Regions from separate parts of the Pseudomonas sp. MPC6 genome, predicted to be linked through region 1. Evidence: predicted binding sites of a transcription regulator. Region 1 holds the regulator's gene; the other holds the start of a gene.
The links. Region 1 encodes sigma-54, which starts transcription at its own class of promoters, with help from an activator protein. Its sites were predicted from a motif close to ANTGGCATNNANNTTGCTNT; they were not measured.

Region 1 (5,169 bases):
GCATCATCATCGCCATGATGCTTTTGCCATCGACCGTAGATTCCGGCGTACGTCCTACCCTGATCGAGCAATCCTTGAACTGACCGGCGACGCCGACAAATTTTGCAGACGCACGGGCGTGCAGGCCCAGCTTGTTGATGATTTCGATTTCCAGAGCAGGCATCGCGATGTGAATCCTTTAGCTGAGGTCGCGGTGGCGGACCTGGACGTTCTTCAGGGTTTTTTGCAGGGCCTGACCCAGACGTTCGGTCAGGTAGACGGAGCGGTGATGCCCGCCGGTGCAGCCAATGGCGATGGTGACATAAGCGCGATTGCTGGCCGCAAAGCGGGGCAGCCACTTGAGCAGGTAGGTAGAAATGTCCTGGAACATTTCTTCGACGTCCGGCTGTGCCGCCAGGTAGTCGGCGACCGGCTTATCGAGCCCGGACTGTTCACGCAACTCCGGCTTCCAGTAGGGGTTCGGCAGGCAACGCACGTCGAACACCAGGTCGGCGTCCACCGGCATGCCGCGCTTGAAGCCGAAGGATTCCACCAGGAACGCCGTACCGGGTTCCGGTTGATTCAGCAGGCGCAGCTTGATGGTATCGCGCAACTGATACAGGTTCAGGTTGGTGGTGTTGACCTTGAGATCGGCGAGGTCGGCGATCGGCCCGAGCAGGGTGGTTTCATCGCTGATCGCTTCCGCCAGTGAGCGGTTGGCGTTGCTCAGGGGGTGACGCCGGCGGGTCTCCGAAAAACGTTTGAGCAAGGTTTCTTCGTCGGCGTCCAGGTACAGGACATCGCACTGGATATGCCGGCTGCGGACTTCTTCCAGCAGCTCGGGGAAGCGCGACAGGTGGCTCGGCAAGTTGCGCGCGTCGATCGACACGGCAACCAGCGGCTGGGCCAGTTCGGTGTGGATCAGTGCACGTTCGGCCAGTTCCGGCAAAAGCCCGGCAGGCAGGTTGTCGATGCAGTAAAAGCCGTTGTCCTCGAGAACATCGAGCGCGGTACTTTTACCTGAGCCGGAACGGCCACTGACGATGATCAAGCGCATGATTACTGACCGTTTTGCTCGTCCAGGACAACCTGATACAAGGCTTCATTGCTCGGGGCGCTGCGCAGCTTTTCGCGTACTTCCTTGCGATCGAGCATGCTGGCGATCTGCCGCAGCAGCTCCAGGTGCGCATCGGTGGCGGCTTGCGGGACCAGCAGTACGAACAGCAGGTCGACCGGGGCACCGTCGATGGCGTCGAAATCGATGGGTGCGTCCAGATGCATCAAGGCACTGACGGGTGCGGTACAGCCCTTGAGGCGACAGTGGGGGATGGCGATGCCGTTGCCAAAACCGGTCGAGCCGAGTTTTTCACGGGCAATCAGAGCCTCGAAGACATCTTGCATCTCCAGATCCGGGACTTCTTTATGGATGAGGTTGGCAATTTGCTCGAGGGCTTTCTTTTTACTGCCGCCCGGCACGTTCACGAGGGAACGGCCGGGGGTCAGGATGCTTTCAAGTCGGATCATGGGTTGGGAGTGTTAACGACCGGTCGCGCCCTGGAGGAGGCTTTGGGTCTTTTCCTTATGCTTTTTGAGTTGTTTATCCAGCTTGTCGGTCAATGCGTCGATCGCCGCGTACATATCGGTATGTTCCGCGTTGGCGACCACTTCATTGCCGGGAATATGCAGCGTGGCTTCGATTTTCTGCTTCAGCTTTTCGACCGTCATCGTGACCTGCACGTTGGTGATCTTGTCGAAATGCCTCTCCAATCGTTCGAGCTTTTCGCCGATGTAGGTGCGAAGAGGTTCGGTCACTTCCAGTTGGTGTCCACTGATGTTGACTTGCATACAGCTTCTCCTTCGTTGCCAGTGCATAAAGCGGCAGGCAGAAATGCCTGCCACTGGAACGCTGTGGCGTGGCTCTACATCAACCGCTTGCGTTCGCTCGAAGGCGCGATCCCGAGGGATTCGCGGTACTTGGCGACGGTGCGGCGAGCCACCTGAATGCCTTGTGCCTCCAGTAAACCAGCGATCTTGCTGTCACTCAACGGCTTTTTCTGATTTTCCGCTGCAACCAGTTTTTTGATGATCGCGCGGATCGCCGTGGACGAGCATTCACCGCCTTCCGAGGTGCTGACGTGGCTGGAAAAAAAGTATTTCAGTTCATAGATGCCCCGGGGGGTATGCATGAATTTCTGCGTAGTCACCCGGGAAATCGTCGACTCGTGCATGCCCACCGCCTCGGCAATGTCATGCAGCACCAACGGTTTCATGGCTTCGTCGCCGTACTCCAGGAAGCCGCGCTGATGCTCGACGATCTGGGTGGCCACTTTCATCAGGGTTTCGTTGCGGCTCTGTAGGCTCTTGATGAACCAGCGGGCCTCTTGCAACTGATTGCGCATGAAGGTGTTGTCGGCACTGGTGTCGGCGCGGCGCACGAAACCGGCGTATTGGGCGTTGACCCGCAGCCGCGGCACCGATTCCTGGTTCAGCTCCACCAGCCAGCGCTCGTTGTCCTTGCGCACGATGACATCGGGGACGACGTATTCGGCTTCGCTGGACTCGATCTGCGAGCCAGGCCGCGGGTTGAGGCTCTGCACCAGTTCGATCACCTGGCGCAGTTCATCTTCCTTGAGCTTCATGCGGCGCATCAGCTGGCTGTAGTCGCGGCTGCCAAGCAGGTCGATGTAATCGCTGACCAGACGCTTGGCCTCGGCCAGCCACGGGGTCTTGGCGGGCAATTGGCGCAATTGCAGCAACAGGCATTCGCCCAGGTTGCGGGCGGCGATGCCGGCGGGTTCGAATTGCTGGATGCGATGCAGGACGGCTTCTATTTCGTCCAGTTCGATGTCCAGTTCCGGGTCGAAGGCTTCGAGAATTTCCTCGAGGGTTTCGTCCAGGTAACCCTGATTGTTGATGCAGTCGATCAGGGTCACGGCAATCAGGCGATCGGTGTCGGACATCGGTGCCAGGTTCAGTTGCCACAGCAGATGGCTTTGCAGGCTTTCACCGGCCGATGTACGGGTGGTGAAGTCCCACTCGTCGTCATCGTTGCTCGGCAGGCTGCTGGCGCTGGTCTGGTAAACGTCCTCCCACGCGGTATCGACGGGCAGTTCGTTGGGAATGCGCTCGTTCCAGTCACCTTCCTCGAGGTTATCCACCGTCGGGGCGGTTTCCTGGTAGGAGGGTTCCGACACGTCGGCATTGGGGAGCTGTTCGGCTTTGTCGGCCAAGGGGTCGGCGTTATCGAAGTCGTCGCCTTCTTCCTGGCGTTCGAGCATCGGATTGGACTCCAGGGCCTCCTGGATTTCCTGTTGCAGGTCCAGGGTCGACAATTGGAGCAGGCGGATGGCCTGTTGCAGCTGCGGTGTCATCGTCAGCTGCTGGCCCATTCTCAAGACTAGCGATGGTTTCATGGCAGGGGCTTAACACCTTATTCGCCGGCGCACATGCGCCATCCACTACAGGGCGCCGGAGCGCCAAACATAAGCAAATTATATGCCCGAAACTTTAGCGTTTGCCTAGAGCGCTGTAACAATAAAAAAGTGTTGATTTTTTATCGAGACAAGCGCTTGAGCGGCAAGGCGGACACCTCAACGCTACAGGCGGAACTCATGGCCCAGATACACTTCCTTGACCAGTTCGTTGGCCAGGATGGTGGCAGAGTCGCCTTCGGCGATCAGTTGCCCATCGTTGACGATGTAAGCGGTTTCGCAGATATCCAGGGTTTCGCGGACGTTGTGGTCCGTGATCAGCACGCCAATGCCCTTGGCCTTGAGGTGGTGGATGATCTGTTTGATGTCGCCCACCGAAATCGGGTCCACGCCGGCGAAAGGTTCGTCGAGGAGGATGAATTTCGGGTTGGTGGCCAGTGCCCGGGCGATTTCCACGCGGCGGCGTTCACCACCGGACAGGCTCATGCCGAGGTTGTCGCGGATGTGGTGGATGTGGAATTCCTGCAGCAGGCTTTCCAGCTCCTTGCGGCGACCGGCCTTGTCGAGTTCCTTGCGGGTCTCGAGGATCGCCAGGATGTTATCGGCTACCGAGAGTTTGCGGAAGATCGACGCTTCCTGCGGCAGATAGCCGATACCGGCTTTCGCGCGACCGTGCATCGGCTGGTGGCTGACGTCAAGGTCGTCGATCAGGACGCGGCCCTGATCGGCCTGTACCAGGCCGACAATCATGTAGAAGCAGGTGGTTTTGCCGGCGCCGTTAGGGCCAAGCAAGCCGACGATCTGACCGCTGTCGATGGACAGGCTGACGTCGCGCACGACCTGGCGGCTCTTGTAGCTCTTGGCCAGATGCTGAGCTTTCAGAGTTGCCATTACTGGGCCTTTTGCTCGTCGGATTTCTTTTTCGGCTGGATCACCATGTCGATGCGCGGGCGTTCTTCGGTGACTTTGGTGCCGGTGGCGCGGCCAGCGTTAGCCAGTTTCTTGACCGTGTCGTAGACGATTTTTTCGCCTTGGGTGACGTTGCCGTCCTTGTCGATGACTTTGGCGCGATCGATCAGCACAACGCGGTCTTGCGAGGCATGGTACTGGATCGTGACGCCATAACCCTGAACCGGCTTGGCGTCGCCGGCAGTCTGCATCTGCTCGAAGTAGGCCAGGTTGCCCACCGAGGTCACCACGTCGACGTCGCCGGAAGCGGTGCGGGTGATGGTCACGGTGTTGCCGGTGACCTTCATCGTGCCCTGGGTGATGATCACATCGCCTTTGTAGGTGGCGATGCCTTGCTTGTCGTCCAGTTGGGCGTCGTCGGCCTGAATGCGGATAGGCTGGTTTCTATCGTCCGGCAGAGCCCAGGCGCTCACGCTTCCCAGTGCTGCGCCCAGACTGAGCAAAATAGGGAGGGTTTTAACGAGCCTCATACTGTCCTCTTACGTTCGATAGCAGGTGTATCCTGCTTTCTTTCAAATACGCTTTCATGCCCGTGCCGGTCGACACGCCACCAGCGCCGTCGATTCTAACGGGTTGCACGGTCTGCGCATATTGCTGCTGCGGGAACACGGTCATGCGACTGCTGGTGATAATGGTCGTGCGCTTTTTTTCGTCGGTGCGGGCGATACGTACCGAGTCGATCAGTTCGACTTCGGTTCCGCCGGAATTGACTTCGCCGCGTTCGCTCTGCACATGCCACGGAAACTCGGTGCCGCGGAACATGTTCAGGTCAGGTTTGCTGACCAGCGTC
Region 2 (5,169 bases), 2.4 Mb from region 1:
AAGCAAGCGCCGTGCCGTTTAGTGATGAATGCGCGTCGCAACACACTTAGCGTTGGTGTAGGAGTCTGGGCATGGCGGGTGTAATGGATTCGGTAAACCAGCGCACGCAACTGGTTGGGCAGAATCGCCTTGAGCTGTTGTTGTTCCGTCTCGACGGCCAGCAGTTGTATGGGATCAACGTATTCAAGGTTCGTGAGGTGCTGCAATGCCCCAAGCTGACCCTGATACCCAAGTCCAATCCTGTGGTGTGCGGTGTAGCGAGTATTCGTGGGGCGACTATTCCGATTCTCGATCTGGCGATGGCGACCGGTTCCGGTCGGTTGCGTGATCAAAGCAATCCCTTCGTGATCATCACGGAGTACAACACCAAGACCCAGGGTTTCCTGGTGCGCTCGGTGGAACGCATCGTCAACATGAACTGGGAGGAGATCCATCCGCCGCCCAAGGGCACGGGGCGCGATCATTACCTGACGGCGGTGACCCGGGTCGACGATCAGCTGGTCGAAATCATCGACGTCGAGAAGGTGCTGGCGGAAGTGGCGCCGACACCGGAAGCGATTTCCGTCGGCGTGGTGGATGTCGACACCCGGCACAAGGCGTTGTCCTTGCGCGTGTTGACGGTCGACGACTCGTCGGTGGCGCGCAAGCAAGTCTCGCGTTGCCTGCAAACGGTCGGTGTCGAAGTGGTGGCGTTGAACGACGGCCGGCAAGCGCTGAATTACCTGCGCAAGTTGGTCGAGGAGGGCAAGAAGCCGGAAGAGGAGTTCCTGATGATGATTTCCGACATCGAGATGCCGGAAATGGACGGGTACACCCTGACGGCCGAGATCCGCAACGACCCGCGCATGCAAAAGCTGCATATCATCCTGCATACTTCGTTGTCGGGTGTGTTCAATGAGGCGATGGTCAAGAAAGTCGGTGCCGATGACTTCCTGGCAAAATTCCGTCCTGATGACTTGGCATCCCGGGTAGTCGACCGGATCAAAGCAGCAGACATCAGCTAGGGGCCTTCTGCCCCTGGCGGTCAACACGATTTAAGAGGCGGTATCTTTGTCTACGGGTAATTTGGATTTCGAACAGTTCCGGGTATTCCTGGAAAAAGCCTGTGGCATTTTGCTCGGTGAAAACAAGCAGTACCTGGTCGCGAGCCGTCTCAATAAACTGATGGAGCAGCAAGGCATCAAGTCCCTGGGTGAGCTGGTCCAGCGCACCCAGACCCAGCCGCGCAGCGGTTTGCGCGAGAGGGTGGTGGACGCCATGACCACCAACGAAACCCTGTGGTTTCGTGACACCTATCCGTTTGAAGTGTTGAAGAACAAGGTGTTGCCCGAAGCGATCAAGGCCGCCCCTGGCCAGCGTCTACGGATCTGGTCGGCGGCGTGCTCGTCGGGTCAGGAACCGTATTCGCTGTCGATGTCGATCGATGAATTCGAGCGGGTCAACATGGGCCAGTTGAAGCAGGGGGTGCAGATCGTTGCCACCGACCTGTCCAGCATCATGCTGGCCAATTGCAAGAGCGGCGAGTACGACAGCCTGGCCATCGGCCGCGGTCTGTCGCCCGAGCGCCTGCAGCGTTATTTCGACCCCAAAGAGCCGGGACGCTGGGCCATCAAGGCACCGATCAAGAGCCGGGTGGAGTTCCGCTCGTTCAACCTGCTGGACAGCTACGCGAGCCTGGGCAAGTTCGACATCGTGTTCTGCCGCAACGTGCTGATCTACTTCTCCGCCGAGGTGAAGAAGGACATCCTGTTGCGGATTCATGGCACGTTGAAGCGCGGCGGTTATCTGTTCCTCGGTGCTTCTGAGGCACTGAATGGTTTACCGGATCATTACCAGATGGTTCAGTGCAGCCCGGGGATTATTTACCAGGCGAAGTGATTGAGTGGCAGCATCAAACAACGGGAGTCCTCAATGGCTCCCGTTTTTTATGCCAAGTGATTTTCCGCCGACACCACGTCCGGTGTAGGAGCCGGCTTGCCGGCGATAGCGGCGGGTCAGTCAACGCATTTGTCGACTGGACGGACGCCTTCGCCGGCAAGCCGGCTCTTACAGGGGATGGTGGTGTTTCGCAAATCGGTGTGAAGCGGCAGAAAAGCGGCAGCCTGCGGAAACCGGTTGCCGCTTTTCTGGCATTGCCGCCTTGCCCCTGCCCGCAAAGCCCCGGTTTACGGGCTTTTTCGAATTGGCACGACGCTTGCTAAGCTCATCTTACGAAAAATCAGGTCACCCGAAGGTTTCCCGACATGAGCATCAGCTTCGATAAAGCGCTCGGTATCCACGAACAGGCCCTGGGCTTTCGCGCCAAGCGTGCCGAAGTTCTGGCCAACAACATCGCCAACGCCGACACCCCGAACTACAAGGCGCGGGACCTGGACTTCTCGGCAGTGCTCGCCGCGCAGAACGAAAAGACCAAGAGCGGCTCTTTCGCCTTGAACATGACCAACAACCGTCATATCGAAGCCGAAGGCCTGGGCAATGGCGATGAGTCGCTGCTGTACCGCACGCCGATGCAGGCGTCGATCGACCAGAACACCGTGGACGCCCAGCTTGAGCAATCGGCCTACGCGGAGAACTCGGTCAACTTCCAGGCCAGCTTTACCCTGCTCAACAGCAAATTCAAAGGGTTGATCTCAGCCCTTCGTGGAGAATGATTCATGTCCCTCGCCAGCGTTTTCAACATTGCCGGTAGCGGCATGAGTGCCCAGACCACTCGCTTGAACACCGTCGCCAGTAACATCGCCAACGCCGAGACCGTCTCGTCGAGCATCGACCAGACCTACCGCGCGCGTCACCCGGTGTTCGCCACCATGTTCCAGGGCGCCCAGAGTGGCGGCGGCGACTCATTGTTCCAGAACCAGGACGCCGCCGGCCAGGGTGTGCAAGTGCTGGGCGTGGTCGAAGACCAGAGCGATCTGGACGCACGGTACGAGCCGAACCATCCGGCGGCTGACGCCAAGGGCTACGTGTATTACCCCAACGTCAACGTGGTGGAAGAAATGGCCGACATGATTTCCGCGAGCCGTTCGTTCCAGACCAACGCCGAAATGATGAACACCGCCAAGACCATGATGCAGAAGGTCCTGACCCTGGGTCAGTGATAAGGGACGACTCAGATGAGTGTGATTGATACCACCAGTGGCTTGAACCTCAACGACATCCTGGCCAACTCCTCGATCAAGACCAATACCAACACCGACGGACTGGCGTCGGCAACGAACAGCGCCACCGGCAAAAACGCCCTGGGCAAGGATGCGTTCCTGCAGTTGCTGGTCACCCAGCTGAAAAACCAGAACCCGCTGGAGCCGCAGGACAACGGCGAATTCGTCGCGCAATTGGCGCAGTTCAGCAGCCTGGAGGGGATCACCTCGCTTAACGACACGGTGACGGGCCTTGCCAGCAACTACAACTCGTCCCAGGCGTTGCAGGCTTCGTCTCTGGTGGGGCGTTCGGTCATCGCACCGGGCGACAAAGCCGTGGTCGACACGTCGAAGAGTATGACCGGCACGGTGGTGATCCCGGATTCAGTGCCCGCAGCCACTTTGAAAATCACCGACAAGGACGGCAAAGCCGTTCGCACCATCGACCTGGGCAGTCAGTCGGCCGGCAATGCCAGCTTCATCTGGGACGGCAAGGACGATGCAGGCAAGACGGTTGAGTCGGGTACTTACTCCTTCGCCGCTGCGACCAGCATCGATGATCAAGCCGTGGCGCTGATCACCTATCTGCCGGCGACCGTCAACAGCGTGACCATCAGCCAGACCGGCGGTGAGTTGATGCTCAACCTGGCCGGGCTGGGCAGCATCGCCCTGTCCAAAGTACAAACCATTGGTATGTAGAGCCGACTAACACGGCACAAAGGAGTGGAATATGTCTTTCAATATCGGCCTTAGCGGTCTCTATGCAGCCAACAAACAACTGGACGTGACCGGCAACAACATCGCCAACGTCGCGACCACCGGTTTCAAATCGTCCCGTGCCGAATTCCAGGACGTTTATTCGGCGAGCAAGCTGGGTACCGGCAGCAAGGCCGTCGGTAGCGGAGTGCGCCTGGCCAACGTCGCCCAGCAGTTCACCCAGGGCGACATCAACAACACCGGCAACGTGTTGGACATGGGCATCAACGGTTCAGGCTTCTTCGTACTGAATGACAGCGGTTCGCTGTCCTACACCCGTGCCGGTACGTTCAAGGTCGACAAGGAAGGCTACGTCACCAACACCGACGGTTCTGCGCGTCTGCAGGGCTACGGTGTGGATGCCAACGGCAAGATTCGCAACGGTGTGTTGACCGACCTGCGTATCGACACGTCGAACCTGGCACCGAAGACCACCACCACCGTGTCGTCGACGATCAACCTGAACTCCACGGCTGGCGTGATCGATCAGTCAATTGCCGCCAACAGGTTCGATCCGACCAAGCAGGCCACCTTCACCGAACAATTCAGCACCCCGGTTTTCGACAGCCAGGGTAACCAGCACGTCATGGATCAATACATGGTCAAGACGGGCCCCAATACCTGGGACACCTACACCCTGATCGATGGCCGCAACCCGGACGGCACCGACCCTACTGTCGTTACTACCCCTGCGATCCCTGCTGTTCCTGCTACTACTGGCAGCCCTGCCATCCCTCCTGACCCTGCTATCCCTGGTGACCTTGGTACCCCCGCTGTTCTTGCTACCGCTGGCAGCCCTGCCGTCCCTGCTGTCATGGCCAACCCTGCGATCCCGTCGACCATGACGTTCGATTCGAGCGGCAAGCTGGTTTCGGTCAGCACTCCGGTGAGCCCGCCGACCACTCCACCCACCGCGACTCTCGGCAACGATCTGAAGATCACCGACTGGAAGCCGGGCACTGTGACCGATGGCGTCTGGAAGGCCAACGGCGCCGCCGCCAACCCGGCGGGCTTGACCATCGCCATGGGCATCACGACGCAGTACAACGCCGATACCGCGCGTTCGATTCCTGCGCAGGACGGTTACGCCACCGGCCAGATCACCAGCCTGAGCATCGACGGTAGCGGGGTGTTACTGGCCAACTTCAGCAACTACCAAACCAAGGCTATCGGCCAGATCTCGCTCGCCAGTTTCACCAACGAACAAGGTTTGCAGCCTATTGGCGGCTCCAGCTGGAAAGAATCCTATGCGTCGGGCATGCCCGGCTTTGATGCG

Region 2: the regulator sigma-54 is predicted to act here: its motif matches at 2,182-2,201, upstream of flgB (flagellar basal body rod protein FlgB).

Annotation. Positions count from the first base shown of each region.
Region 1 covers NZ_CP034783.1:5,937,289-5,942,457, reverse strand. Annotated here, with positions in the region: gene ELQ88_RS29690 (HPr family phosphocarrier protein) at 1-163, opposite strand, end outside; gene rapZ (RNase adapter RapZ) at 179-1,036, opposite strand; gene ptsN (PTS IIA-like nitrogen regulatory protein PtsN) at 1,039-1,503, opposite strand; gene raiA (ribosome-associated translation inhibitor RaiA) at 1,516-1,824, opposite strand; gene ELQ88_RS29670 (RNA polymerase factor sigma-54) at 1,899-3,392, opposite strand; gene lptB (LPS export ABC transporter ATP-binding protein) at 3,576-4,301, opposite strand; gene lptA (lipopolysaccharide transport periplasmic protein LptA) at 4,301-4,849, opposite strand; gene lptC (LPS export ABC transporter periplasmic protein LptC) at 4,836-5,169, opposite strand, start outside.
Region 2 covers NZ_CP034783.1:1,503,764-1,508,932, forward strand. Annotated here, with positions in the region: gene ELQ88_RS09000 (chemotaxis protein CheV) at 72-1,004, shown strand; gene cheR (protein-glutamate O-methyltransferase CheR) at 1,051-1,878, shown strand; gene flgB (flagellar basal body rod protein FlgB) at 2,244-2,651, shown strand; gene flgC (flagellar basal body rod protein FlgC) at 2,655-3,098, shown strand; gene flgD (flagellar hook assembly protein FlgD) at 3,114-3,836, shown strand; gene ELQ88_RS09025 (flagellar hook protein FlgE) at 3,868-5,169, shown strand, end outside.